DNA from 4 places in the Nonomuraea sp. NPDC050227 genome. Region 3 is predicted to be linked to each of the others. Evidence: riboswitches for the same ligand, from Rfam matches in the RefSeq annotation. Region 3 holds a riboswitch; each other region holds the start of a gene.

Region 1 (7,127 bases), on a different contig from region 3:
CGGCGCGTGCTGATCGTGTCGAACAACGCGGCGATCCCCGAGGTGTCGGTGCCGCTCGACGGCACGCCCGGCTTCGCCGCCCTGCGCTCGCGCTTCGACGAGGTGCACTCCTGGAACGAGCTGATCGCCCCGCTGCACCCCTCCGACTGGCGGGCGCGGATCATCGAGGTGCCGATGTTCGAGCGGCTGATCCGCTCCCACCTGGCGCTGGACGACGTCGAGGAGCTGGTGCTGGAGTCGATCGCGGTGCCGCCCGCGCGCACGATCGCCGGCCTGGTGCGCGACTGCCCGATCACCGTCTACTCCGACGGCCTGATGAGCTACGGGCCGACCCGTGACCCGCTGCCCGCGGAGATCTCCCGGCGCATCGAGCGGCTGCTCCACCTGGACCTGGTGCCCGGCCTGACCCCGCTGCTGCTCAGCGAGTACGGCGTGCCGTCCGTGGTGCTGCCCGAGGAGCGCTTCCGCGCGGTCGTGGACGAGGTGGCCGCCACCGCGCCGGACCTGCGCGCCGGGCAGGCGGTCGTCCTCGGCCAGTACCTGTCGGCGCTGGAGATCGTCACGCCGGAGGAGGAGGCCGGGCTGCACGCCTCGATGCTGCGCGCGCTGGCCGCCCGCGGCTGCACCGACGTGGTGTTCAAGCCGCACCCGGCCGCCGGACGCCGGCACGCGCAACTGCTGCGCGCGGCGGCCGGACCGCTGGGGGTGCGGCTGACGGTGGCCGGGGAGAGCGTGCCGGCCGAGGTGTGCTTCGCCACGCAGCGGCCCGAGCTGGTCGTGGGCTGCTTCTCCACCGGCCTGGTGACCGCCCGGCGCTACTTCGGCCTGCCGGTCGCCTCCTTCGGCACCGGCCTGGTGCTGGACCGGCTGACGCCGTACGAGAACAGCAACCGGGTGCCGGCCACGATCGTGGACGCGCTGCTGCCCCGGCTGAACGCCGACGGCGTGATCGACGAGCCGCCGCGCACGGACCTGCCCGCGCTGGTGCGCGCGGTCGGCTACTGCATGCAGGCCGACGCCTATCCCGAGCTGCGCCCGTCGGGCCCGGGGTTCGACGGGGCCTTCGACGGGCGCTACTTCAAGCGCAAGCGCCTGGAGACGCTGGGGCTGGCCGAGCCGCCCTCGGCGCTGTCCAGGCTGCGCAGGAAGATCAGGTCAGCGATCTGAGGTAGCGGCGCACCCGCCGCTTGGCCCGGTAGCCCGCCCGCAGCATCGTGGGCGGCACCTCCACCCGCAACCTGGCCCGGCGGCGGGCCGCGGCGTGCTCGGGGCCGTCCAGCAGCGAGCGGGCGGCCGGGCGCGTCCCGTCCGCGGCCAGGCCGGTCAGCAGGGCCGCCCAGTCGTCGCGGCCGGCCGGGTGGAAGTAGTTGGCCTCGCACCAGCGCGGCTCGGCCGTGCGGAAGTCACCCAGGGCCAGGTCGTCCAGCGTGCCGAGCAGGCCGCTGCCCTCGAACACCAGGTTGATCATCTCGGCGCTGACGCCGAAGTCGCTCAGCACCAGCGACGGCACGCCCATGGCGACGGCCTCCAGCGCGGCCGTCGAGCTGACCGTGACGAACCCGGCCGCCCGCGACAGCTGCTCGTGCATCGACCCGGCCGCGAACGTCAGCCTGCCCGGCTCGCCCATCTCGCGCCACAGCCGCTGGTAGTGGTGGCGTTCGTTGTGGGTCTGGCGTTCGTGCTCCAGGGCGCGCAGCTTGACCACGACCTCCAGGCCGGGGCGGCGGGCGGCCAGCTCGGCCAGCGCCGTCAGCACCCGCTCGCGCTCCTCCCGCGCCCGCGGCACCTTGGCCTGGGTGGCGAACACGACCCGGTCGCCGCCGCCGGACACCGCGCCGGGCCGCAGGAACGGCAGCCTGGCCAGCCCGACCGCCCCTCCCCCGCCGAGCCGGCCGGCGATCTCGGAGAACTCGGCCACCTCGCGCTCGCTGTGGACCACGAACAGGTCGCAGCCGCTGCGGAACAGCCACGCCTTCTCCGTGGCCGGCACCGAGATGCCGGGCAGCCCGCTGACGAACACCGGCCGTGCCCGGCCCGCCGGCCGCAGCCCGGCCAGCACGTCGGCCACCAGGACGTCCACCACCGGGCCCGTGCAGCCCACCAGGATCGCGTCGGGGCGGGTGCGCTCGGCCAGGCGGCGCAGCGAGCGCGCCGACAACACCGGGGGCGCCGCGCGCCCGCCCACCGCCGCCGCGATCTGCTCCGGCGAGGGCGCGATCGGGGTGCGCACCACCACCAGCTCGCTCTCGCAGCCCGCGGGCAGGTCGTCGAGCAGGCAGGCCGCCCACTTCAGATACGAGTCGGAGTCGGCTATCGCCAGCACCCTCACCTGGAAGCTCCTGTCAAATGCGATCGCAGGCCGGGGGCCGCCCTGCTCGTCCACCAGTCGTCGGGAACGTCCACGGGCTCGACCTCGACGCCGCGCGGGCCGAGCAGCACCCGCAGCGAGGTGATCGCGGTCGAGGGCAGGCTGAGCACCCGCTGCCCGGCGTCGAGGCCGCGCAACGTCAGCTCGGCCGGCACGCCCGCGTCGTGCACGGTGATGCCCGGACGTTCGCCGATCAGCGCCAGGTCGACGGGGTCCTCGCGGCGGTGCGGGTAGTAGGCCAGCGGCTCGCGTCCGGCCAGGTCGGTCAGCCAGCGCAGGTAGTGGTCGCGGTGGACCAGGCCGTTGCGGACCAGGGACGTGCCGAGGACGACCGTCCGCTCGGCGGGCCCCTGGGCGCTCGGCGGCTGGGCGCGCAGCCAGGCGAAGTCGTGGCGGACGAGGTCCACGCCCGCCCCCCGGACGGCGGCGACCAGCTCGTCGGGGACGGGCAGGGCGGTGAAGACCGACACCCGGCTCATCCGCAGCCGCAGCGCGGCGGCCAGGCCGAGCAGGGCGCGCGCCCGCGAGGGGGTCGCCCGCGCCCGCAGCAGCGGCCGGAACGGCCCGGCGGCCAGCAGTTCGAGCAGCCTGAGCGTGGCCAGGCCGTCGTCCACGACGACGATGTGGCCGGGGTCGGAGGTCAGCCAGCGCATCTGGACCTTGCCGGAGAACGCGTCGCCCACGGCCTGGACGCGGCGCGGCATGCGCTCGCGCGGCTCGTCCAGCACCAGGCCGGCGGGCAGGTCGAGGCGGCGCAGCTCCTTGCGGGTGGCGCGCAGCGGACGCAGGCCGGCGCGCGGCACGACCACGGTGTCCGGGCCGAGCAGCCCGGCATGGTGGGCCTCGACGGCGCACAGCATCTGGAGCGGAGACTCCACCCAGGCCGACGCCTGTCTGACCACTCTGTTTCCCCCAGCCGGTGGATGGCCTTGCACGACCCGCCTCAAGGTAGCCCGGCCTGCTTAAGCCGCAAGAAACGACACGTGAACAATGGAGGGTATGAACTCGCTGATGCTCAACACCGACGGTGTGCAGATACCACAGCTCGGCTTCGGCGTCTGGCAGGTCTCTGCCGACGACGCCGAGCACGCGGTGACGGCCGCGCTGCGCGCCGGATACCGGCACGTCGACACCGCCGCCGCCTACGAGAACGAGGAGGGCGTCGGCCGGGCCGTGCGCGCCGCCGGGGTGCCACGGGAGAAGGTGTTCGTCACCACCAAGCTGTGGAACGGCGACCACGGGCGCGCCGAGCAGGCCTTCGACGAGAGCCTGGCCCGCCTGGGCCTCGACTACGTAGATCTTTTCCTGATCCACTGGCCGGTCCCGGAGCAGGACAGGTACGTGCAGGCCTGGCGGGGACTGGAGAAGATCTACCGGGACGGCCGGGCCAAGGCCATCGGGGTCTCCAACTTCACGATCGCCACCCTGACCCGGTTGATGGAGGAGACCGACATCACGCCGTCGATCAACCAGATCGAGCTCCACCCGTACTTCCAGCAGCGCGAGATGCGGGCCTTCCACGAGGCCAACGGCATCCTGACCGAGGCGTGGAGCCCGCTCGGGCAGGGCAAGGGGCTGCTGGCCGACCCGGCGCTGCGCGTGCTGTCGGAGAAGTACGGCAAGACGCCCGCCCAGATCGTGCTCCGCTGGCACCTGCAGCTCGGCAACGTGGTGATCCCCAAGTCGGTCACGCCGTCGCGGATCGAGGAGAACATCGACGTGTTCGACTTCATCCTCGACACCGAGGACATGGCGGCCATCGGCGCGATGAACGCGGGGCGGCGGATCGGGCCCGACCCCGACTCGTTCAACCTGACCTGAGCGCTCTACGATCTCGGTCGTGCGAGATTTCACCTGGGGAATAGCGGCGACCGGCGGCATCGCGCGTACCGTGGGGGCGGCCATCGTGGCCGAGCCCGGCATGCGGGTGGCCGCCGTCGGCTCGCGGAGCCCGCTCAGGGCGCGGGCGCTGGCCGACGAGCTGGGCGCGGAGTCGGCCTACGGCTCCTACGAGGCCCTGTGCGCCGATCCGGCCGTAGACGCGATCTACGTCGCCACGCCGCACGCCCAGCACCTGGAGGTGGCCGAGGCGGCCATCGCGGCGGGCAAGTCGGTGCTGTGCGAGAAGCCGCTGGCGGCCGACGTGGCCGACGCCGAGCGCATGGTGGCGCTGGCCCGCGCGGCCGGGGTCTTCCTCATGGAGGCCATGTGGATGCGCTTCAACCCGCTCATCCAGCGGGTGGCGGCCGATCCGCGCTTCGGCGAGATCCGGTCGGTGCGGGCCTCGTTCGGCTTCGCGCTGCCCTACGACCCCGCCCATCGGCTGTGGGCGCCGGAGCTGGGCGGCGGGGCCCTGCTCGACCTGGGGATCTACCCGTTCGGGCTGGCCCAGCTGCTGCTCGGCATGCCCGCGGAGCTGCGCATGGCCGGCTCGCTGGCGCCCAGCGGCGTCGACGCCGAGGCCGGCGGGCTGCTGCTGTACCCCGACGGTCGGCGGGCCCTGGTGGACGTGTCGCTGCTGGCACATCACGCCAACGACGCGAGCGTGGTGGGCACGTCGATGCGGGCTGACATCCTGGCGCCGTTCTGGGCGCCGCGGCGGGTGTTGCTGTCGGGGCCGTCGATGGAGACGGAGGAGCTGGTGCTCGACCCGGCCGACAACGGGTACGCGGGCGAGCTGCGCGAGGTGCGCGCGGCCACGATCGAGGGCCGCACGGAGAGCGAGATCATGCCGCTTGACGAATCCCTTGCCATGATGGGGCTTCTGGCCGAAGCACGGGCCCAACTCTCCTAGCTGGACCTTTAGCCACTTGCCTAGCTCTTGCCCGATGTATTACCTTGTGGGGCATCTCGCGGCAGACGTCCGGTTTGTCCGGCTTTGTCCAACCATCGCAAGACATTTCACAGGATCGTCCTGTGACCGCTGAATCCGCCTTCGGGCGGAACCGGGGACCCACGTCCTTTGGGGTGAATCGGCACTTCGGTGCCGTAGGGCAGCTTCCACGTCCGAACCCGTCAGCTAACCCGGTAAGCGGCATGGAAGCAAGGAGTCAATGCCCTCGATGGCCACGCACCGTCCCATCCGTGCCCCGAAGATCACCTACGCCCACGCCGCGCTCGGCGCGGCCATCCTCGCCTCCGCCATCGGCGCCCACGCCACCGCCGCCGCCGCCGACAGCGCCGGCCCGGCCGCCGCGGCCGGGCACTCGGCCGTCGCGCCACAGGCCGCCGCCCAGACCCGCAAGGCGGAGGAGACCCAGGTCAACGTCACCGCCCAGCAGGTCCTGGCGTTGGCCAAGGCCCAGGTCGGCACCTCCGAGAACGCCTACGGCGGCGGCACCAAGTTCCAGAAGTGGTACGCCGACTCCAAGCGCGCCGCCGAGACCATCGCCCGCGACGGCGGCACCCGCGCCATGTACCTGAACGCCCCCTGGTGCTCGATCTTCGTCTCCTGGGTCGGCGAGCAGACCGGCGCCCGCCCGCAGGTCGGCTGGGACGCCTGGACCGTGGCCCACGCCAAGTGGTTCGCCGCCAACGACCGCTGGGGAGCCGAGGCCAGGCCCGGCGCGGTGGTCTTCTTCTCCTGGGGCGGCAGCAAGAGCCTGGACGCCATCCAGCACGTCGGCTTCGTCGTCAAGGACAACGGCGACGGCACGATCTCCACGATCGAGGGCAACACCGGCAACGGCAAGGTCGAGGAGCGCGTCCGTCCTAAGTCGCAGGTCGTCGGCTACGGATACCCGCAGTACGCGAGCTGACCTCCGCCCGCTCCGAGCGCGCGTCCCGCACGAGGGACGCGCGCTCGCCGCGTCTCAGGGCCGGACCGCCGCCAGCGAGTAGAGGATCGGCAGGTGCGAGTCCCCGAACGGGAACCGGTACCGGCCGTCCGCGCCCTCGGGCAGCAGGCCGCGCGGGTCGAGGTCGGTCTCGACGTGCTCGCCCAGCTCGGCCACCGTGAACCCGGCCCGCGCCGCCGCCGTGACGATCTCGCCCACCGAGTACGGGTACTCCACCGCCTCGTGGGTCCCGATCACCACCGCGGCGTCGGCGTACGTGCCGGTCACCGTCTCCCGGTGGGCCTGGCCGCCGCCGTAGGGCCAGTCGGCCACCAGCGGGTCGAGCGAGGCCACCGTCTGGTAGGCCGGATGCAGGTCGACCAGCACCAGCCGCCCGCCGGGCCGCAGCGCCATGGCCGCGCCGCGCATCCAGGCGTCCAGGTCGCCGATCCAGCACAACACGCCGTACGTGGCCACCGCCACGTCGAAGCCGCCGGCCAGCTCCGCCGGCAGCCGCTGCGTGTCGGCCTCCACGAACGTGGCCGCCAGCCCGGCCCTGGCCGCCAGGTCGCGGGCGCGCGCGACCGCCACCGGGGAGAAGTCGACGCCGGTCACCCGCGCTCCGAGACGCGCCCAGCTCAGCGTGTCCAGGCCGAAGTGGCACTGCAGGTGGAGCAGGTCCCGGCCGGCGACGTCGCCGGCCAGGCGGCGTTCGAGCGGGTAGAGGGTCTGCCGGCCGGCGAGGAAGGCGTCGACGTCGTAGAACCGGTCGGCCGAGGTGGAGCCGTGGACGCGGGCGCGCTCGTCCCACAGGGCCCGGTTGGGGACGGGGGCGTCTGGTGCGGGTTGGGGCATGGGGCGAGGATGGCACATCGGCCATCCGCCCGCACGACCGGTACGGTGCCCTGGAAGCGGACGGTCCGCGCCCGCGTGTCGATCCGGCCGGCGCCCGTTCGACGCTTCGGCGAGGCCGGCTCCGCCCG
Region 2 (7,127 bases), on a different contig from region 3:
CCGCCTTCGGCCGGCGCGGCGCTCTACCGCATCGCCCAGGAGTCGATCACCAACGCCCGGCGGCACGCCCGTCACGCCACCCACATCACCGTCCGGGTCACCGCCGACGCCGCCGCCGTACGCCTGACCGTGAGCGACGACGGCGACCGCGCCGGCGGGGTCGCCGCCCCCGGCTACGGCCTGATCGGCATGATCGAACGCGCCGCCCTGCTCGGCGGCACCTGCGAGGCGGGCCCCAACCCCAACCGGGGCTGGACGGTCACCGCCGTCCTGCCGAAAGAGACCGCATGAACGCCCGGCAGGAGGCCGCGTGAGCGCGGAAGAAAGCGGCATGAACGCTCAGCAGGAGGCCGCGGGAAGAGACCCGGAGGGCACGGCGGCCATCCGGGTGCTGGTCGCCGACGACCAGGAGATCGCGCGTACCGGGCTCAGGATGATCCTCGACGCCCAGCCCGGCATCGAGGTCGTCGGCGAGGCCGGTGACGGCAGGCGGGCCGTCGAGCTGGCCCGCCGCCTGCGCCCCGACGTGTGCCTGTTCGACATCCGCATGCCCGGCCTCGACGGCATCGCGGCCACCCGCGAGCTGGCCGGGCCCGACGTCGCCGACCCCATGGCGGTGGTCGTGATCACCACGTTCGACCTCGACGAGTACGTCTACGCCGCCCTGCGCGCCGGAGCCAGGGGGTTCCTGCTCAAGGACGCCGGCCCGGCGCTGCTCGCCCAGGCGGTGACCGCGGCGGCCGGCGGCGAGGCGCTCATCGCCCCGAGCGTGACCGCGCGCCTGCTGGCCGCCTTCGCCGGAGCCGGGCGTACGGAGACGCCCGCGCAGCCGGTCGAGGCGCTCACCGGCCGCGAGGAGGAGATCCTGCGCGCCGTGGCCCGCGGCCGGACCAACAGCGAGATCGCCCGCGAGCTGCACATCTCGCTCAGCACGGTCAAGAGCCACGTCGCGAGCCTGATGACCAAGCTCGGCGTGCGCAACCGCGTCGAGATCGCCATGTGGGCCTACGAGACCGACCGCGTACGCACCTGACCTCCGAGGGTTCTGCGGACGACCCACTCGGCCACCGCCAGGTTGATCACCCAGCCCGCGCCGACGAGCAGCGCCCGGCCGAGCTCGCCGGGCGGCCCGAAGGCGGCCAGCCCGAACGCCAGGGTGAACGCCTGCGTGCCCGCGCCGAGTCCGATCGCGTACCCGCGGGTCATCCAGGCGCGATGCCGGGCCAGGTCGCGCCGCCGGATCGCGGCCAGGCCGAGCAGGAGGCAGGCGGCCATGGCCGTCCCGAACAGCAGCCGGAAGGCGGCCAGCAGCGTCCCGTCGCCGGCGGGAAGGTCGGAGAAGAGCGTCAGCCACACCCCCGACAGCGCCGCGACCAGCCCGCACGCCACCAGCACCCGCCCCGCCGCGCGGTGCCACCCCGGCCGCCCGGCCCGGAACCGGGCCTGGAACTGGAACGTGCCGAGGACGCAGAACACCAGGGAAGCCGGGATGTGCAGCAACACCGGCACGGGCATGGCGAAGAAGCGCGCGTTGTCCGCCGTCACGGGGGCGCCGGCGGCCAGTTCGGTCACCCGGATTGCGCCGGCGACCAGCGGGACGACGCTGAGCGCGAGCAGCCCGGCGGGTGCGATCCATCTCATGCCTGAGAGCGTGCCGCCCGCGCCCGTGCCCGGTCATCGCGCGGACGGCCGGTCCTGGTTCGCACCATCGGCGGGCGGGCCGTCGTACTTTCGGCCATCGAGCCGTCGCCTTTCGACCGTTGAGCGTCCGCGCAGGTCACGCCCACACTGGCGGCACATCAGCGGCACGAGGGAGAAAACGATGAAGGCGTACGTCCTGCGCTCGTTCGGCTCGCCCGACCAGCTCGTCCTGACCGACGTCGAGCGGCCCGTGCCGCGCGACGACGAGGTGCTGGTCCGGGTGCGGGCCACGTCCGTGCAGCCCTACGACTGGCACTTCATGCGGGGGGAGCCGTACCTGGCCCGGGTCATGGGCGGCGGGGTCGGGCTGCGCCGGCCGCGCATCGCCGTCCTCGGGGCCGACGTGGCGGGGGAGGTCGAGGCGGCCGGCAAGGACGTCACGCTGTTCCGTCCCGGCGACGAGGTGTACGCGATGTCGCTCGGGGGCGGCTTCGGCGAGTACGTCTGCCTGCGGCAGGGCGAGGTGGCGCCCAGACCGGCGGGCCTGTCGTTCGAGCAGGCGGCGGCGGTGCCGATGGCGGCCAACACCGCGCTGATCGCGCTGCGCGACGAGGGACGCCTCCAGCCGGGCCAGAAGGTGCTGGTCAACGGCGCGTCCGGCGGCGTGGGCACGTTCGCCGTGCAGCTCGCCAAGGCGCTGGGGGCGCACGTCACGGGCGTGTGCAGCGGGCGCAACGCGGACCTGGTCCGCTCGCTCGGCGCGGACGACGTCATCGACCACACCAAGGAGGACTTCGCGGCCTCGGGCCGGCGCTTCGACCTGCTGCTCGACGTGGCGGGCGGCCGCCGGCTGACGGACTGCCGCCGCGTCCTGACCAGGAAGGGCACGTACGTGCTGGTCGGCGGGCCGGCCGGCCGCTGGGTGCAGCCGGCCGGCCACATGTTCGCCGCGCTCGCGTCGGGGCCCTTCGTCCCGCAGCGGATCGTCAGGGCGGACGTCGTCCGCTGCGGGAGCAACAGGGCGAACCTGCTGACGCTGACCGGGCTGATCGAGCGGGGCGCGGTCACCCCGGTCATCGACAGGACCTTCCCCTTCGGCGAGCTCCCGGCGGCCGTCCGCTACCAGGAGGAGGGGCACGCCCCGGGGAAGGTCGTCGTCACAGGGTCGCGGTGAGCATGGCGGGGGCGGGGGCCTTCTGGAGCTGCTTGTAGTCGGCCCAGCGCTTGACGCCCTTGGGGTCGGGGCGTACCGCGCCGACGAAGGCCTGCCTGCGCCACTGCGACAGGCGTTCCTCCTTCACCACGTCGCCGGTGTGGGGGGAGTGGACCATGTAGCCGGGCTTGGAGATCATGCCGACGTGGCCGAGGCCGCTGAAGAACACCAGATCGCCTGGCTTGAGGTCCTTCCAGGCGATCTTCCTGGAGAAGGCGCCGTACTGCTCCGCGGCGGTTCTGGGGAGCTCGATGCCGGCGTCCTCGTAGGCCCGGAGCATGAGGCCCGAGCAGTCGTAGCCCCGTTCGCTGGCGCCGCCCCACACGTACGGGGTGCCGCGCTTGTCCATGGCGTATTCGAGGGCGACCTTCCAGGCCGGTTTCGGCGCGTGCCGTTCCTGGACCTGTTTCACCTGGGGGCCGGTGAGGGTGATGGAGGAGGTGGGGGCGGCCGGAGCGGCGGGAGCCGCGGGGGCGGCAGGCACGAGACCTGCGGCGCCCGCTGCCACCGCCACAAGGATGGCGATGCTAGACAGGGGACTGTCCTTCCACGTGGCCGACCGGGTTAGCTGACGGGCTCGGGCCTGGAAGTAGCCCTACGGCGGCTCCTCGGGGGGGAGGCGCAGCCGATTCGCCCCGGGGGGAAAGATGGGTCCCCGGCTCCACGCAGCGGCTGCGTGGATTAGGCTCGTCGGACTCTAACGAAACGGTCAAAAGGTCGCAATCCCCCCAAAACGGATTGTCCGATTGTTGAGATGATGTGTTCGTCAGCCGAGACGAGCCGGTAAGGTACCGCCCATGGAGTCGCGTAACATCCGCCTGGCCGTCATCCCCGGGGATGGCATCGGCGCCGAGGTCGTAGCCGAAGGGCTCAAGGTCCTGGAGGCCGTGGGCACGAAGATCGAGCCCACCCACTACGACCTGGGCGCAGCCCGCTACCACCGCACGGGCGAGACCCTGCCCGACGCGGTGCTCGAAGAGCTGCGCGGCTACGACGCGATCCTGCTCGGCGCCGTGGGCGACCCCAGCGTGCCGCCCGGCATCCTGGAGCGCGACCTGCTGCTCAAGCTCAGGTTCGAGTTCGACCACTACGTCAACCTGCGTCCGGTCAAGCTGTTCCCCGGCGTCGAGACCGCGTTGGCCGGCGCCACCGCCGAGCACATCGACATGGTCGTCGTCCGCGAGGGCACCGAGGGCCTCTACGCGGGCACCGGCGGCGTCATGCGCCGCGGCACGCCGCACGAGATCGCCACCCAGGAGTCGCTGAACACCGCCCACGGCGTCGAGCGCGTCGTGCGGTACGCCTTCCAGAAGGCTCAGTCGCGGCCCCGCAAGAAGCTCACGCTCGTCCACAAGACGAACGTGCTCACCTTCGCCGGCGACCTCTGGCAGCGCACGGTCAACCGCGTGGCCGCGGAGTTCCCCGACGTCACCACCGACTACAGCCACATCGACGCGGCCTCGATGTTCTTCGTCACCCAGCCCGAGCGCTTCGACGTGATCGTCACCGACAACCTGTTCGGCGACATCATCACCGACCTCGGCGCCGCCATCGCCGGCGGCATCGGCCTGGCGGCCAGCGGCAACATCAACCCCGAGCGCACCTCGCCGAGCATGTTCGAGCCGGTGCACGGCAGCGCGCCCGACATCGCCGGTCAGGGCAAGGCCGACCCGACCGCCACCATCCTGTCCGTGGGCATGCTCCTCGACCACCTCGGCCTGCACGCCGAGGCCGCCAAGGTCGAGCAGGCCGTGGCCGCCGACATCGCCGAGCGGGTGACCGGCCGCGCCGGCCGCACGACCAGCGAGATCGGCGACGACATCGCCGCGCGAGTAGCCGGCTAGGACCGCCTAGCCCCGCACGCGCCTGGCGGTCCGAACACGGACTGCCAGGCGCTTTTTCGCGTTCGCCGGTTCTAACCACCCCAACTGCCTCTTGCCATCCCAAATCGCGAGACACTAGGAAGTACGAATACTGCTCGCGGGCAGTAGCTAACAGAATCAGCTTTCGAAGTCGCAGATTCGTAGAGAGAAGGACCTCCGTCATGACCATCGCTCAGAAGCTCAGCTTCGACGTGCAGCATTCCGACCACGCTCGCACCGCGGCCGAGCGGGAGCAGGTACTGGCGAACCCCGGGTTCGGGCAGGTCTTCACCGACCACATGATCTCGATCGACTACACCGACGGCGAGGGCTGGCACGACGCCCGGCTCATGCCGTACGGGCCGCTCTCGCTCGACCCCGCGACCTCGGTCTTCCACTATGCGCAGGAGCTGTTCGAGGGCCTGAAGGCGTACCGGCAGATCTCCGGTTCGATCGCGACCTTCCGGCCGTACGCGAACGCCGCCCGCTTCAACCGCTCGGCCGAGCGCATGGCCATGCCCGAACTGCCGGAGGAGGCGTTCGTGGAGTCGCTGGAGCTGCTGGTCTCGGCCGACAAGGAGTGGGTGCCGACCACCGAGGGCCACAGCCTCTACCTGCGCCCGTTCATGTTCGCCACGCAGGCCGGGCTCGGCGTCAACTACCCGTCGAAGACCTACAAGTACATGGTGATCGCCTCGCCGGCGGCCTCGTACTTCAGCGGCGGCATCAAGCCCGTCTCGGTCTGGCTGTCCACCGAGTACACGCGCGCCGCGCCCGGCGGCACCGGCTTCGCCAAGTGCGGCGGCAACTACGCCGCCGCCTTCGTCGCCCAGCGCCAGGCCGTCGACAACGGCTGCGACCAGGTCGTCTGGCTCGACGCCCACAAGCACGAGTACGTCGAGGAGATGGGCGGGATGAACCTGTTCTTCGTCTTCGGCAACAAGCTCGTCACCCCGGCGCTCACCGGCACCCTGCTGCCCGGCATCACCCGGGAGTCGATCCTGGAGATGGCCGGCGACCTCGGCCTGGAGACCGAGGAGCGGCTGGTCTCGGTGGACGAGTGGGAGTCCGCCTGCGCCTCCGGCGAGCTGACCGAGGTGTTCGCGTGCGGCACCGCCGCCGTGGTCACGCCGGTGGGCTCGGTCAGGGGCGACGACCGCTCCTGGACCATCGCCGACGGCACCCCCGGCCCGGTGACGATGCGGGTGCGCGAGGAGCTCGTCGGCATCCAGTACGGCGCCCGTCCCGACACCCGCAACTGGATCCACAAGATCGGCTAGAGCCGCGCGGACGGCCGGCGTCTCAGGCGCCGGCCTCCGTCAGGGCCGCGGTGTCGACGTGGAGGTTCCACGGGTCGGGCAGGAACACCGGCTCGCCCAGGGAGACGACGTTCTCGCTGCGGTAGCGCCGCCCGCCAGGCCCGCCGAACAGCGTCACCAGCCGCTGGAACGGGTCGATCACCAGGTAGAGCGGCACCCCGCCGCGCGCGTAACCGCCCGTCTTGACGAAGTGCACGTCGTACGTCGTGGCCACCGAGACGACGTCCACGAGCAGGATCGTCGAGGCGCCGTGGACGGCGTGCTCCTCGTGCAGCCGCGGCCGGCGCGGGACCACGGCCAGGTCGGGCACGTAGAGATCGTGGCCGGGGCCCAGGTAGACGGTGATGTTCGGCCAGATCTCCCAGCCCCGGACCGCCGCCGCGGCGGCGAGCTGGAACAACGTCCGGGACAGGATCGTGTTGTGCTGCCAGGTGCCCGGCTCGTTCACCACGATCCGGCCCTGGACCGTCTCGATGCGGAACTCGGGGAACAGCTCGCGCACGGTGCGGTAGCGCTCTTCCAGGGGCCTGACCATGCCGCCGTCCTCATGCTTTCCCGGGGGTTTCCAAAGGATCACTCAGAGTAACGGCGGCGGCGTCCTGCGATCTAGTGGTTCTTCCTGATCATCGTGATCCCGTCGGCGACCGGCAGCATCACCACGCTCACCCGCGGGTCCTCGATCACCAGGTCGTTGAACTCGCGGATCTGCACCGTCGTCGTCTCCGAGTGCGCCGGGTCGGCCACGTGGCCGCTGCGCAGCGTGTTGTCGGCCAGCAGCAGGCCGCCCGGGCGCAGCCGCTCGACCAGCAACTCGTAGTAACCGGGGTAGTTGCCCTTGTCGGCGTCGAGGAAGGCCAGGTCGATCGGCTCGTCGAAGGCGGCCAGCGTCTCCAGGGCGGGCCCGAGCGTCAGCGAGACGCGGTCGGTCAGGCCCGCCCGCTCCCAGTAGCGCCGGGCGATCGACGTCCACTCCTCGCTCACGTCGAAGCAGTGCAGCCGCCCGCCGGACAACCCCCGCGCGATGCACACCGACGAGTAGCCGGTGAACGTGCCCACCTCGACCGCCACGGCCGGGGCCGCGAGCTGGGTCAG
Region 3 (7,127 bases):
GAAGACCGGCTACGGCACGCTCACCCTCGCCGACCAGCGCAACCGGCTGATGACCGGCCTCGGCGGGCTGGTCGCCCAGACCCGGGTCGAGGTGACGGTGGTCTTCGACGGCGCCGAGCTCAACGCGCCGGTGCAGGTGGTGGCGCCGCGCGGGGTGCGGGTGCTGTTCAGCGCGCCGGGGGAGATCGCCGACGACCTGATCCGCCAGCTCGTCCGGGCCGAGCCGCCCGGCCGGGCCATGGCCGTCGTCTCCTCCGACCGCGAGGTCGCCGAGTCCGTACGCCGGATGGGCGCCAGACCGGTTCCGTCCGGTCTGCTGCTGCGCCGGTTGGGCCGCGCATAAGTTACGAATTAGCACTATTGGCGAGACCCAGCCCGCCACTTCTGTACTATTTCGCCCCAGGTGTAATCCCTGGGAGGCGACGCTGTGAGGTTTGGCCGGGTGACGGTGGCCGCGGGTCTCGCGATCGGACTGATGACGGTCCCGATGGGTGCGGCGCTCGCTGATCCCAAGCCCACTCTCAAACAGGCCAAGGCCAAGCTGGAGAAGCTGAACGACAAGGCCGACAAGGTCGTCGACCGGTACAACACGGCGACCGAGAACTACAAGAAGGCCAAGGACGCCTACACCAGGCTCAACGACCGCTACAAGCAGAAGCTGCAGACGGTCGCCGACCTCCGCGCCGAGATCATCAGGGTGGCGGTGGACTCCTACAAGCTGGGCGGGGACGTCACGTCCCTGCCCGGCATGGTCGGCGTCGACGACCCCGAGAACCTGCTGGCCGGGCTGGCCATGGCCGGGCAGCTCTCGCGCGAGCGGCTGGAGAAGCTGGCCGCCTTCGACCGCGAGAACAAGGGGCTCAAGGCCGAGCGCGACAACGCCCAGACCGCGCTGGCCGACGCCGACAAGGAGCGGGACGCCGTCCAGCGGGAGCGGGCCGAGGTGCTGAAGCTGGTCGGCCAGCAGAAGAAGCTCCTGGACAAGCTGGGGGCCTACAACCCGGGCAACCCCAACAGCACCGGCATCAAGTACACCGGTCCCGCCTCGGGCAGCGCGGCGGCCGTCCTGAACTTCGCCTTCGCCCAGGTGGGCAAGCCGTACATCTACGGGGGCACGGGCCCGCGCGGCTACGACTGCTCAGGGCTGACGCAGGCGGCCTGGCGCGCCGCCGGCGTCTCACTGCCGCGTACGACCTGGCAGCAGTGGGCCTGGGGCGCGAGCCGGAAGGTGGACCTCAAGGACCTCCAGCCGGGTGACCTCATCTTCAGCGAGGGGCTCGGGCACGTCAGCATCTACGCGGGCGGCGGCAAGATCGTCCATGCGCCGCAGACGGGCGACGTCGTCAAGGTCGTCCGCCTCGCCGACTACGGCCGCCCGCTCGTCGGAGCCATCCGCCCCTGACTCGGCCCCCGCCCGAAATCTCGGGCGGCTTCGGCGTGCCCGTGATCGCTGCGGCGAACGGGACAAATGGGGCGAAAGTGCCCTGACAATCGGGTGTGTCGGGAAGTGTGAGAAGGGTCACAAACCGGTAACGGAACCCTGAGGTCCAGCAGGGGTTTCACCCTTTACTTGCACCTTTATCTGATCTTTACAGGCCGAGTCTCTCTTTGCCAAATCTTGACCCGTCGGCGTAGTTTCTGGCGTCGCGGTCAGCAAGCCATGCGCACCGCGGATCGACATCGGAACCCCGATGCGGACCAGATAAAAATCCAGCGGTCGCCGCCGATATCCCCGTTCAGGCACAACCATCGGGCGGCGACCTGCCGAGTCCGTGCAGCCAGGAGGCACGGAGCCGGGGACCCACAGATCCCGTCATCCCCCGGGATCAGGGGTGAATCGGCGCGTCTTCGCGCCGTAGGGCGACTTCCAGGCCCGAATCCGTCAGCTAACCCGGTAGGCGTTCGTGGAAGACACAAGGAGAAATCCTGTCTACCTCCCTGCATAACCCCCGTCTGTCCCGTCTTGCCCTGAGGGGCGTCGCACTCACGATGACCGTGACGGCCGGAGGTGCGGTTCTCCATGCCGTGCCGGCCGGGGCGCAGACGGTGAGCGAATCGGCCGCCAGGCTCACCGCGGTGTCCAGCACCGCCAAGGCGGCCACTGCGAAGTCGGCCAAGTCGGCGAAGACCGTCAGGTCTGCCAAGTCGGCCAAGGCCGCGCGGCAGGCGTCGAAGGCCCGCAGGGCCGTCGCCGTCGCCAAGCATCAGGTCGGCGACCCGTACCGGTACGGGGCCACGGGCCCTGGTGCGTTCGACTGCTCCGGACTCGTCCAGTACGCCTGGAAGAAGGCCGGGGTACGACTCCCGCGCGTGACGAACAGCCAGTTCGCCCGCATCAAGCGCAAGGTCTCCTGGCGCAATCTCAAGCCGGGCGACCTGATGTTCTTCAACGGGCTGGGCCACGTCGGCATGTACGTCGGCCACGGCAAGATGGTCCATTCGCCGCGGACCGGCGAACGGGTGCGCATCGACAAACTGGGCGGATGGCGGAAGTCGTCGTTCGTCGGCGCGGTGCGTCCCGGCGCGTGACAACGGGCCCCGCCCGGACCCTCCCCGGTCCGGGCCGGGGCCTGTCGCATGCCCGGCCCCGAGCAGGACCCGGTCCGGCGGAGGGCCCGGCTCCGCGACGGGATCGGTCCGGCGGAGGGCCCGGTCTCGGGAAGGGGCCGGGAGGGGCGTGGGCCTACTAGCATCGGGCCGTGTCCTCGCAGGTGCGTCCGTCCCTTCGCGGTCCGCGGCTGCTCCTCTCGATCCTGCTGCTGTCGACGGCGGTGCTCGTGGTCGCCGACGCGCCGCCCGCCGCCGTCCTGCCCGCCGGGGCGCGCGGGTTGTGGAGCGACGGCGGTCAGGTTGCCCGCGGCGCGCGGTCCGTGGTCGTGGGGCACCGCGCGGAGCCCGGCGTGCTCGCCGATCTGGCCCGCCGCGCGGATCTCGCCGGACGGCGGGTGTCCGCGGTGCTCGGCCGGCCGGTGCGCGCGCTGGTCGTCGTGCCGGACTCCGACGCCGAGGCGGCCGGGCTGGCCGGCACGGGCCCGCTGGACGGGCTGGCCGCGGTTGCCGACGGCGCCAGGGTGATCGTCGTGCCCGGCTCGTTCGCCCGGCTCACCCCCACGGGACGCGACGTCGTCCTCACCCATGAGCTCACCCACGTCGCCGCGGGCACCGACCGGCTGCCCGTCTGGCTCTACGAGGGGTTCGCCGACTACGTGGCCTACCGCGACGCGGGGCTCCCCGTCAGGACGGCCGCCGCCGAACTCGCCGCCGACGTACAGGCCGGCCGGCTGCCGAGCGAGTTGCCCGGACCTGCGGCTTTCGCCCCCACGGCCGCCGATCCCGGACGGCTCGCGCGGGCGTACCAGGAGGCATGGATGGCGTGTCGCTTCCTCGCAGACCGGTTCGGTGACGGGACCCTGGTACGGCTCTACCGTGATGCCCGCGTGGCCGGCGTCGATCAGGCGCTCGCCTCCGTGGGGCTCACCGCCGAGACGCTGGCGGCACGGTGGCGCGAGTACGTACGAGAGCAGCTCGCGTGAAGGGGAGGCAGATGAGCGAGCGGAACGACCCGCCCCGGGAAGGGGACGAGCCCGCCGGAGCGGTCGCCAGAGGGGCCGACGAGCCCGGCACGGCGGTCGCGGCGGCGCACGGCGGCGGTGTGGCCATCAGGGACGACGGCGGAGACCGGCCCGGTGACGGTGCGCCGCCGGAGCCGTCCGGCACCAACGAGCCCCCCGAGTCCCCGGGCCACGCCGACGATCCGGACTATCCGGACGCCCGCCCCGACGCGGACGCCGACCCCGACACCGAGGACCCCCGTCACCCCCGACCCCCCACCCCCGACGACCGCCCCCACGCGACCCACGCCGACGCCCCCGCCGCCGACGCCCAGCCCTGCGCGCAGGCCGCCGATGGCACGGACACCCCCGGCAGGAGCCCCGAGGCCCCCGACGAGCCCCCGGACCACCCCGGCAAGGGCGGCAAAGGTGGAGGCGAGGGCAAGGGCCCTGGCAAGGGCGCGGGCGATCCCGCCACCCCCTTCGCCGAAGGCGTCGAGGCCCGTCCAGGAACCGGCAAGCTGACGGGAACGGCGGAGCACCTGATCGCCCGCGAACGGCAACGCGTGGAATCCCGCTCCAGGCGCGCCGCCGGCGCCGCCCTGGCCCTGGTCGGCGGCGTGATCCTGGCCGTGGTCGCGTTCACCACCCCCTGGCGGGTCCTGGCGGCGGGCGCGCCCGCCGTCGCCCCCGACCCCGCCCGTGACTTCAGCGCCGCCCAGATCGCCAGGGCGCAGGCGTTCGACGCGGCCACCACCCTGCCCGGCTACATCTCGCTCGGCCTCACGGTCCTGTTCGCCGGGCTGCTGGTCCTGACGCCGTTCGCGGCCAAGGTGCTGGGCGTGCTCAGGGGCCCGTGGTGGGTGCGGGTGATCCTCGGCGTGGTGGTGCTCACCGCGATCACCGAAGTGCTGAGGTGGCCGCTCGGCATGTGGTTCGAGACGATCCTGCGCGACTACGGCCTGTCCACCCAGGACTGGGCGGGCTGGGCCGCCGACCGGCTCAAGAACACCGGCGTCGGCGTGCTGCTGACGGCCGTCATGCTGCTCGCCCTCGTGGCGCTGGCCCGCAAGGTGCGCCGCTGGTGGATCCCGGCCGCCGTGGGCGCGTTCGCGCTCACCCTCGGCGTGTCGTACGTCTACCCGGTGGTGTTCGAGCCGCTGTTCAACGACTTCACCTCCATGCCGCAGGGCTCGCTGCGGTCGGAGCTGCTGGCCATGGCCGAGCGGGACGGCGTCCCGGTCGAGGACGTGCTGGTCGCCGACGCCTCGCGGCGCACCACGGCGCTCAACGCGTACGTGTCGGGCTTCGGGGCCACCCGCCGGATCGTCGTCTACGACACGCTGCTCAAGGCGCCGGAGTCGGAGGTCGAGCTGGTGGTCGCGCACGAGCTGGGCCACGCCAAGCACGCCGACGTGCTCGACGGCACGCTGCTCGGCGGCCTGCTGGCCGCCTTCGGGGCGATCGGCCTGTTCCTGCTGGTCGGGCCGCTGCGGCGGCGCACGGGGATCGCCTCGGTGGCCGACCCGCGCGCCATCGGCGTGCTCATGGGGCTGATGACGCTGGCCTCGCTGGTCTCCGACCCGGCCCAGAACCTGATCACGCGGCACGTGGAGGCGCGGGCCGACGTGCACGCCCTCGACCTCACCAGGGATCCGGCCACGTTCGTCGCGATGCAGAAACGCCTCGCCATAACCAACATTTCCGACTTGTCGCCGGATGCGGTGGAATATGTGCTCTATGCCTCCCATCCCTCCAGCCCCGAGCGCAACGCCCTGGCCCGCTCGTGGGCGAGACTGAACGGCGTCCCCGAACCGTGACCGACGTGGTCTTCGTGACGAACGACTTCCCGCCCAGGCCGGGCGGCATCCAGTCGTTCGTGCACGGACTCGCGCTCCGCACGCCGGGTGTGGCCGTCTACGCCCCCGCCTGGCCGGGATGCGAGGAGTTCGACCGGCGTCAGCCGTACCGGGTCGTCCGGCACCCGACGCGGCTGATGCTGCCCACCCCGGCCGTCGCGCGCAGGGCGGCCGGGCTGGTGGCCGAGCACCGCGCCGAGACCGTCGTCTTCGGCGCGGCCGCGCCGCTCGGCCTGCTCGCGCCCCGCCTGCGCGCGGCGGGCGCGCGGCGGGTGGTGATGCTCACCCACGGCCACGAGGCGTCGTGGGCGGGCGCGCCGGGCTTCCGCTCGGTGCTGCGCAGGATCGGCGCGCACGCCGACGTGGTGACCTACCTGGGCGACTACACGCGGCAGCGCCTGGCCGCGGCGATCCCCCCGCACAAGCTCGTCCGCCTGGCGCCCGGCGTCGACGTCGACCAGTTCCACCCGCGGGCCGCCAAGGCGGCGCTGGGCCTCGACGGCCGGCCGGTGGTGGCCTGCGTGTCCCGGCTGGTCCCGCGCAAGGGCCAGGACCAGCTCATCCGGGCCTGGCCCAGGGTGCTGCGCGCGGTGCCGGACGCGGTGCTGCTGCTCGTGGGCGGCGGCCCGTACCGGTCGCGGCTGGAGCGCCTGGCGGGCGGGCACGAGTCGATCAGGTTCACCGGCACGGTCCCCGCCGCGAGCCTGCCCGGCTACTACGCGGCGGCCGACGTCTTCGCGATGCCCTGCCGCACCCGCTGGAACGGCGTGGACGTCGAGGGCCTCGGGATCGTCTTCCTGGAGGCGTCGGCGACCGCCCTGCCGGTGGTCGCGGGCAACTCCGGCGGCGCGCCGGACGCCGTCCGGCCCGGGGAGACGGGCCTGGTCGTGGACGGCGCGGACGTCGCGGACGTCGCCCAGGCCGTCGTCGACCTGCTCTCCGACCCCGCGCGGGCACGCAAGATGGGCGCCCGCGGCCGCGACTGGATCACCCGCGAGTGGACGTGGGAGCAGGTCGCCACCCGCTTCCACGCCCTGCTCCGACCCTCCTGACCTTGGCCAGGTACACCTAGCCCTTGGTCGAGCCCAGCGTGAGCCCGGCGACGAACTGCTTGTGCAGGAGCTGGAAGACGACCAGCGTGGGCAGCGCCACCAGCAGGGACCCGGCCGCCAGCAGGTTGTAGTCGGTGAAGAACTGGCCGCGCAGGTTGTTCAGCGCCGAGGTCACCGGCAGCTTGTCGCCCGAGGACATCAGCACCAGCGCCCACAGGAAGTCGTTGTACATCCAGGTGAACTCCAAGGTGGCCAGCGCCGCCAGCACCGGCCTGCACAGCGGCAGCGTGAGCCGCCAGTAGCGCTTCCACACGCTCGCGCCGTCCACGAGCGCCGCCTCGGTGATCTCCTCCGGGATCGTCCGCATGAAGTTCGCGATGACGAAGACGCAGAAGCCGAACTGGAACGCCACGTGGATGAGGATCAGCCCGAGGTAGGAGTCGTAGAGCGACTGGGAGTCCGACAGCCAGGCGGGCAGCGGCACCAGCGTGTAGAGGGTGTACAGCGGGGTGATGAGCACCTGCGGCGGCATCAGGTTCCCGGCGGTGAACACGATCAGCAGCGCCTTGCGCCCCGGGACGCGCACCCGCGCGACCGCGAACGCCGTGAACGAGGCCAGCAAGAGCGTGACCAGCACCCCGGGGACGACGATGATCAGCGTGTTC
Region 4 (7,127 bases), on a different contig from region 3:
GGTCTCGTCGGAGCGGTCGGCCGGCGACACGCGCAGCGCGGCGCTGGTGAGCAGGGTGTCGGTGTCGGCGGTGAGCTGCCTGGCCGCCTCCTCGAAGGAGGACTGGCGGCCGGAGGTACAGGCTGCCGCGACCGCGACGCATACAAGCACCGCGGACATCACGACCGAGCGACCAGCCAGGCGCACGTTGGGACGATATCGGAGATCAATTCCGGGCGCAGGGGGATTAACGCAATATTAATGGCCGATATCAAAAGGCAATCCGGCCGCGCATTCTCAGGAGGGGCCGGTTCTCAGCTCGTCCAGCTTGCGTTCGATGCGGTCGAGGCGCCGGCACAGGTCCTCCAGGTCACCGCGTTCGGCTCCCTCCTCCTCGGGACGCAGGTGAACCAGGAGCGAGCCGCCGGGCTCCAGGCGTACCAGGTCGGTGTCGGTGACGCTCTCGGCCCCCCGGAGCTGGAGCATCACGTTGAGGTCGGCCTGCCGGACGCCCATCCGGCGCAGCGCCGAGGGGATGAAGTGCCCGTCGCGGGCCAGGACGACCGCCGTGCCCTCGAACGCCCTGCCGACCGAGGGCACGGTCGCCGCCAGCCGCACCACGACCGAGTTGACCGCCACCAGGATCACCACGCCCACCAGGCCGCCGATCAGCGAGTTGTCCGGGCCGATGATCGCGTTCTGCACGACGTTGCTCATCAGCAGCATGACCACGAAGTCGAAGTTGTTGAGCTGCGCGATGCCGCGTTTGCCGGTGATGCGGAGCAGCACGGCGATCGTCACGTAGACGGCGATCGTCCTGACGGTCTTGTCGGCGACGGAGACCCCCAGGTCGAACAGGTCGCTCACCGGCGCCTCAGCTTGGCGATCAGCCCCAGGTCCTCCACGCAGCGTCCGAGCCCCAGGGCCACCGAGTCGCTGGGCCGCTCCGCGCGCCGCACCGGCATGGACAGCCCCTCCTGCAGCCGCCGGCGCAGGCCGGGCAGCAACGCGCCGCCGCCGACCAGCACCATTCCGCGCTCGCCCAGGTCGGCGGTCAGCTCGGGAGGGCAGCGTTCCATGGTGTGCTCCGCGGCCCGCACGATGTGCTCGACCGGCTGGACGGCCGCCTCGCGGACGCGCGCCGCGGGCAGCGCCACCGCGCGCTCCTCGCCGGTGCCGGAGTCCCTGCCGCGGATCAGCACGTTCCCGGTCGGCTCCCGCGTCGCGCGCAGCTTGGCCGACTCGGCCTCCCGCTCGTCGGCCAGCAGGCCGTGCTCGTCCTCGACCAGGCGGGCGACCGCGCGGGTCACGGCGTTCCCGCCGCCGCGCACGGTCCCGGCGGCGACCACGGCCCCGCAGGAGAGCACGGCGACCCTGGTGGCGTCCCGGCCGATGTCGACGACCATGTGCCCGGTGCCGTCGCGGACCGGCAGGCCCGCGCCGAGCGCGGCCGCGATCGCGTGCTTGACCAGCAGGATCCCGCGGGCCTCCGCCTCGAAGCCGGCGTCGCGCAGCGCCACCCGCTCGATCGGCGTGAACTCGTCGGGCACGGCCATCACCAGGCGCGGCCGGGGGAACGGGTGCCGGTGCACCTTGCGCAGGAAGTGCCTGATCATGCGCCGGGCGAGCTCGCCGTCCTGGGGCAGGCCGTCGCTGATCGGCCAGTACGTCTCGCCGTCCGTGCCGTCGGCGCCGTCCGCGCCGTCCAGGGCCTCGGCGCCGAAGCGGACGACCCTGCCCGTCTGCCTGTCGCGCAGGACGACCGACGGCTCGTCCAGCACGATGCCCCTGCCCTTGGCGTAGATCCTCGTGCCGGCCGCGCCGAGGTCGATCGCCAGGTCACGACCCAGGAGGCTCATCGCCGTACTGGGAGGTTGAGCATCATGCCTGGGTGTATATCCGGCGCTTCTCCAACGCAACACCAGGAACCGCAGAGTTCCGTTTTACCCTTCGCGCCGCAGGGCGGCCAGGGTCTCGTCGGCCCACTCGATGCCGGAGCGCGCCTGGTGCAGGCCGAGGGACAGCGCGTACTGGCCGAACAGGCCCCCGGGCCGGCAGTCGAGCGTCGCGAGGCGGGCCTGGAAGTGGGCCTTGATGCGCTCGACCACGGCGACGGCCTGCCCGGTGTCGAGCAGGGCCAGCAGGAACGCCTGGAGGGCGGTCTCGCTGCGCACGGTCGCCGACGGGTCGTGGCCGACCAGCCACTCGGTGACCAGCGCGCGGCCCTCGGCGGTGATGGCGTAGATCTTGCGGCCCCGGGCGCCCTCGTGCTCGACCGTCACCAGGCCGTCGGCGGCCATCTTGACCAGTTCCGGATAGATCTGCGTGTGCCCCGCCTGCCAGACGTGGTTGAGCGAGTGCTCGAACTTCTTGGCCAGGTCGTAGCCGCTGGCCGGGCCTTTGGTGGCGAGCAGGCCGAGGAGCGCGATCCGCAGGGACATGCCCGCCAGCATAGCGAAGGCTTGACATGTCAGCTCTTACATATCAATCTTCACCTGTGACTAATGACATGAAGACCAAGGGCAACGGGCTGGTGTTGCTGGCGGTGCTCGGCGGGATGTTCCTGGCGATGCTCGACCAGACGATCGTCGGCACCGCGCTGCCCCGCATCACCGGCGAGCTGGGCGGCACCCGGCTCTACACCTGGGTGGTCACGGCCTATCTGCTCACCTCCACCGTCACCGTGCCGCTGTACGGCAGGCTGTCCGACCAGCACGGCAGGAAGCCGCTGCTGCTCGTCGGGATGTCGGTGTTCGTCGTCGGATCGGCGTTGTGCGGGCTCGCCCAGGACATGACCCAGCTCATCGCCTTCCGCGCCGTGCAGGGGCTGGGCGCGGGCGCGTTGCTGCCGCTGTCGCTGGCCCTGGTGATGGAGATGTTCCCGCCCGGACGCAACGGCGCCCGCGTGCAGGGCGCACTCGGCGGCGTGATGGCGTTGACGTACCTGGCCGGGCCCTTCCTGGGCGGGTTGTTCACCGACCACGCGAGCTGGCGGTGGGCCTTCTACGTGAACGTGCCGCTCGGGATCGTGCTGATCGCGATCGTGGTGCTGCGGCTGCCGTTCCGTCCGGGCACCGGCGGCGGGGGCCGGCCGGACTACGCGGGCATCGCGGTGTTCAGCGTGGCCATCAGCGCCCTGCTGCTCGGCCTGACCGAGAAGGGCCTGGACGGCAACTCCTGGACCTCCCCGCCCGTGGCCGGGCCGATCCTGCTGGGGCTGGTCCTGCTGGCCGCGTTCGTGCTGGTCGAGCTGCGGGCGGCGAACCCGGTCATGCCGATGCACCTGTTCCGGGACCGCACGTACACGCTGGTCAACGCGACCTCGTTCTTCACCGCCTTCTGCATGTACGCCGGCGTGGTGTTCCTGCCGCGCTACTTCCAGCAGGCGCTGGGCGTCAGCGCCACCGAGTCCGGGCTGAGGATCTACCCGATGACGCTGGCGATGGTGGCGGGCAGCGCGCTCATGGGCACGCTGATGTCCAGGACGCGCACGTACAAGCCGTGGCTGGTCGGGGCGCCGTTCCTGCTGGTGGCCGGCAGCCTGCTCTGCCTGAACCTCACCGTGCGCACCGACGGCCTGCTGCTGGCCGGGTGGATGGCACTGCTCGGGCTCGGCATGGGGCCGATGTTGTCGGGGCTGACCGTGGCCGTGCAGCAGGCCGTCGCGCCGCGGTACATCGGCACGGCCTCGGCCAACCTCACCTTCTTCCGGCAGATCGGCGGCTCGGTGGCGCTGGCGCTGGCCGGCACCGCGTACACGTCGGTCATCACCACGGACGCGCCGGTCCACGGGCTCGCGGCCGCGCACGCCTCGGCGGCGGCCGTGGTCATCCCGTCGCTGGGCGTGGCGGGCGCGGTGATCGCCCTGGTCGCGCTGGTCATGATGCCCGGCAGGCGGCTGGAGCAGGCGCCCGCGGCGGAAAGCAGAGTGGAGGCCGGTTTCGCGTCGTAAGCGACGTCGTGCGAAGCTGTGGATGTCCCCAGAACCAGGAGGTCCTCATGGCGGAAACACCGGAGCCGGAAGTCAGCGAGACTCCCGAGGACGAGATGAAGCGCAAGTTCCGCGAGGCGTTGGAACGCAAGCGCGGGCAGCAGGCCGACTCGGCCGCGGGTGGCAGGGGCGTGGACCCGTCGAAGATCCACGGGGCGCACGGTCCGGCAGCGAGTAAAAGATCCTTCAGGCGCAAGAGCGGCGGCTGAAAGGTCCGATTTAGCAGGGGGTACGGCATGCCGTGCCCCCTTTCTCTTTACCTCGATAGGTAGATCTTTACCCGGTTCATGACGATTCGTTTGTATTTGTCCGAATCTCTGGGTACCGTCTTAACCAATTACCAGCTGGTGGCGTAGTCCCTACCAGGAGAGGGACGACAGCTGGCGCCGAATCCCGACTTGTCGGGAACCGGGGACCCATCTCATTGGGGTGAATCCGGCCATGTGCCGGTAGGGCATCTCCACGCCCGAACCCGTCAGCTAACCCGGTAGGCGAGATGGAGAGGACTTCACGCATGTACCACCTCGTCGTACCCCCGGACAGTGTAGTGACGACCGCCTGCTGAGCGGTCTCTTCCCTGACTTCCCCCACGCGCCGCGTAACCACCTTTTCGGCGCTCTGCCCGGTTACGCACCGTAGTCACGCGCGTTCCCCCTGTCCCCTCGCGAAGGACTTCACTGCTTCATGTCTCGATTTGGCCTGCGCTCTCTCGCCCTGCTGTCCGTGTCCGCCATGGGCGCGCTGACGATCTCCGCCACCGGCGCCCACGCCGACACCGGCGACGACCAGAAGATCCTGCTCAAGGGTTCCACGAAGGCCTCCTACTTCTGGGACGACTCCTCCGGCCGGGCCGGCGACACCGGCCTCCCCGCCAGCGGCAAGCCCATGCAGAAGGGCCTGGCCGCCAGCCCGAGCTGGCCCCTCATGACCGAGGGTTACGTGACCTACAACGGCAAGAAGATGCCGTTCTTCGTGGGCGACCGCGGCCCCGGCGAGCCCTCCAGCCGTGGCGTCATGCTCGACCTCGACGCCAAGACCTTCGCCGAGCTGACCGGCGGCACCTTCAACCCCGACACGCTCGGCGTGGACGGCAACGGCGGCCAGGGCCACATCAAGATCGACTACGTCATCACCAAGTGGGGCGACGGCAAGGGCAAGAAGAACTACCCCGTGGCCTTCTCCACCGGCGCGTGGGGCAGGTTCGACGACAACCCGGCCGAGCCTCCCAAGGTGCTGGCCGACAAGCCCGCCGAGGACGCGGCCGGTTCCGCCGGCGGCCAGGTCGGGAAGACCGTCGCGATGGGCGGCACCGTCATGGCCGGCGTGCTCGTGCTGGCCGGCGGCGGCGTGGTGCTCGGCGGCGAGCGCCTGCGCAAGCTCCTCAACGACTGATCTCCGGACAGACCGCTCTTTACGCCTCGCGACCAGAATGACATTCTGGTCGCTGTGATCCAGCGCGCAGCCGCCAACGGCATCGAGATCGCCTACGAGAGCTTCGGCTCACCCGCGGGCAGGCCCCTGCTGCTCATCATGGGACTCGGCGCCCAGCTCATCCACTGGGACGACGAGTTCTGCGAACTCCTGGCCGAGCAGGGCCACCACGTCGTCAGGTTCGACAACCGCGACGCGGGCCTGTCCACCCATCTCCACGACGAGGGCGTGCCCGCATGGGGCGCGCCCTCGCCGTACGTGCTGGACGACCTGGCCGACGACAGCGCCGGGCTCATGGACGTCCTGGGCCTGCCCGCCGCGCACGTCGTCGGCGCCTCGATGGGCGGGATGATCGCCCAGGCGCTGGCCATCCGGCACCCGGCCCGCGTGCTGAGCCTGACCTCGATCATGTCCACGCCCGGCCCGCAGGCGGCCCCGCCGACCGAGGCGGCCGCCGCGGTGCTCTTCGCCAAGCCCGCGACCGACCGCGAGGGGGTCGTCGCCGGCGCGCTGACGACCTGGGCCGTGCTCGGGTCCCCCGGCTGGGAGCTGGACCGCGAACGCGTCACCAGGCTGGCCGGGCTCGCCTTCGACCGCTGCCACGACCCGGCCGGCACGGCCCGCCAGCTCGCCGCCATCATGGCCTCCGGCGACCGCACGTCCGCGCTGGGCGGGCTGAAGGTGCCGGCGCTGGTCATCCACGGCGAGGACGACCAGCTCGTGCCGCTCGCCGGCGGGCGGGCCACGGCCGCCGCCATCCCGGGCGCCCGCCTGGTCACCTACCCCGGCATGGGCCACGACCTGCCCCGCGCCCTCTGGCCCGCGATCGTCGCCGAGATCACCGCCCACACCGGCTCCGCGACGCCCGCCCGGCCCGAGCCCGCCGCGTGACCCGCCGCATGACTCGCCGCGGAGCCTCGCTGCGCGGGCCGGTCAGAGCTCCAGCTTCTCCTCGATGACCTTGAGCATGTGCCGGGCCAGGGCCAGGTTGGCCCGGTTGCGGTCGAGGGCGAGGTAGAGGAACAGGCCCTTGCCGCTGCGGCCGGTCAGCGGGCGGATGATGTGGTACTGGGCGGTCAGCGTGATCAGGATGTCCTCGATGCCGTCCTTGAGGCCCAGCGAGTCCATCGTGCGCAGTTTGGCCTTGATGACCTCGGTGTTGCCCGCCGCCGCGACCTGCAGGTCCAGCTCCTTCGAGCCGCCGAGCGTGCCGAGCGCCATGCCGCTGCCGTGGTCGACGATCGCCGCCCCGATCGTGCCGTCGATGCTCATCATCTCTTTGAGGGAGACGTCCATGCCTGCCATGCTTTCCTCCGCTTCGGTGGGGATGGTCAGTGCTTGCGTGCCACGGCGGCCACGGAGGCCGCCGTCTTCCTGCCCTCCAGCCGGAGGAGCCCGACGTTGGCGCCGGGTCCCGCCAGAACCGTGAGGACGATCGTGGGGCCCGCGGCGTAGAAGGCCACGAACCCGGCGGTGCCGGACACGAGGGTCTCCTCGAACGTCCCGCGGCCCGCCATGGTCAGCATCCGGCCGCTCATCGCGAGCAGCGCCGCCGACAGCGCCGCCACCTGCTCGCCGGTGTCTCCTTGCAGGTCGCAGGCGATCCGCAGGCCGTCGACGGTGCACGCGACGCTGCCGGTGACGTCCGGCGTGCGGCCGCGCAGGAGCTCCATCTCCGCCAGGACCTCTTGCCGTAGCTCCACGGGTGGCCTCCTCCTGCGTCGTG

The links. A riboswitch is a leader RNA that binds a small molecule or an ion and turns the genes downstream of it on or off. The one in region 3 is predicted to bind cyclic di-AMP.
Region 1: linked by a shared signal. The riboswitch ahead of ACIBK9_RS41135 (CHAP domain-containing protein) and the one ahead of ACIBK9_RS30310 (C40 family peptidase) in region 3 are both predicted to bind cyclic di-AMP.
Region 2: linked by a shared signal. The riboswitch ahead of ACIBK9_RS42440 (C40 family peptidase) and the one ahead of ACIBK9_RS30310 (C40 family peptidase) in region 3 are both predicted to bind cyclic di-AMP.
Region 4: linked by a shared signal. The riboswitch ahead of ACIBK9_RS48900 (hypothetical protein) and the one ahead of ACIBK9_RS30310 (C40 family peptidase) in region 3 are both predicted to bind cyclic di-AMP.

Annotation. Positions count from the first base shown of each region.
Region 1 covers NZ_JBITJF010000013.1:290,263-297,389, reverse strand. The annotation lists gene ACIBK9_RS41160 (polysialyltransferase family glycosyltransferase) at 1-1,167, shown strand, start outside; gene ACIBK9_RS41155 (DUF6716 putative glycosyltransferase) at 1,151-2,329, opposite strand; gene ACIBK9_RS41150 (hypothetical protein) at 2,326-3,270, opposite strand; gene ACIBK9_RS41145 (aldo/keto reductase) at 3,368-4,189, shown strand; gene ACIBK9_RS41140 (Gfo/Idh/MocA family protein) at 4,209-5,162, shown strand; cyclic di-AMP (ydaO/yuaA leader) riboswitch at 5,280-5,417, shown strand; gene ACIBK9_RS41135 (CHAP domain-containing protein) at 5,431-6,126, shown strand; gene ACIBK9_RS41130 (class I SAM-dependent methyltransferase) at 6,181-6,999, opposite strand.
Region 2 covers NZ_JBITJF010000014.1:224,661-231,787, forward strand. The annotation lists gene ACIBK9_RS42420 (sensor histidine kinase) at 1-291, shown strand, start outside; gene ACIBK9_RS42425 (response regulator) at 332-1,033, shown strand; gene ACIBK9_RS42430 (DUF2306 domain-containing protein) at 1,006-1,641, opposite strand; gene ACIBK9_RS42435 (NAD(P)-dependent alcohol dehydrogenase) at 1,823-2,815, shown strand; gene ACIBK9_RS42440 (C40 family peptidase) at 2,799-3,362, opposite strand; cyclic di-AMP (ydaO/yuaA leader) riboswitch at 3,393-3,552, opposite strand; gene ACIBK9_RS42445 (3-isopropylmalate dehydrogenase) at 3,652-4,698, shown strand; gene ACIBK9_RS42450 (branched-chain amino acid aminotransferase) at 4,899-5,996, shown strand; gene ACIBK9_RS42455 (Uma2 family endonuclease) at 6,019-6,570, opposite strand; gene ACIBK9_RS42460 (O-methyltransferase) at 6,642-7,127, opposite strand, start outside.
Region 3 covers NZ_JBITJF010000008.1:275,354-282,480, reverse strand. The annotation lists gene ACIBK9_RS30320 (NYN domain-containing protein) at 1-343, shown strand, start outside; gene ACIBK9_RS30315 (NlpC/P60 family protein) at 476-1,402, shown strand; cyclic di-AMP (ydaO/yuaA leader) riboswitch at 1,753-1,916, shown strand; gene ACIBK9_RS30310 (C40 family peptidase) at 2,047-2,529, shown strand; gene ACIBK9_RS30305 (hypothetical protein) at 2,700-3,533, shown strand; gene ACIBK9_RS30300 (M48 family metallopeptidase) at 3,545-5,371, shown strand; gene ACIBK9_RS30295 (glycosyltransferase family 4 protein) at 5,368-6,462, shown strand; gene ACIBK9_RS30290 (carbohydrate ABC transporter permease) at 6,479-7,127, opposite strand, start outside.
Region 4 covers NZ_JBITJF010000018.1:174,152-181,278, reverse strand. The annotation lists gene ACIBK9_RS48930 (hypothetical protein) at 1-186, opposite strand, end outside; gene ACIBK9_RS48925 (DUF421 domain-containing protein) at 277-846, opposite strand; gene ACIBK9_RS48920 (rod shape-determining protein) at 843-1,838, opposite strand; gene ACIBK9_RS48915 (PadR family transcriptional regulator) at 1,923-2,420, opposite strand; gene ACIBK9_RS48910 (MDR family MFS transporter) at 2,477-3,931, shown strand; gene ACIBK9_RS48905 (DUF5302 domain-containing protein) at 3,979-4,179, shown strand; cyclic di-AMP (ydaO/yuaA leader) riboswitch at 4,345-4,479, shown strand; gene ACIBK9_RS48900 (hypothetical protein) at 4,655-5,362, shown strand; gene ACIBK9_RS48895 (alpha/beta hydrolase) at 5,417-6,292, shown strand; gene ACIBK9_RS48890 (hypothetical protein) at 6,335-6,706, opposite strand; gene ACIBK9_RS48885 (roadblock/LC7 domain-containing protein) at 6,733-7,104, opposite strand.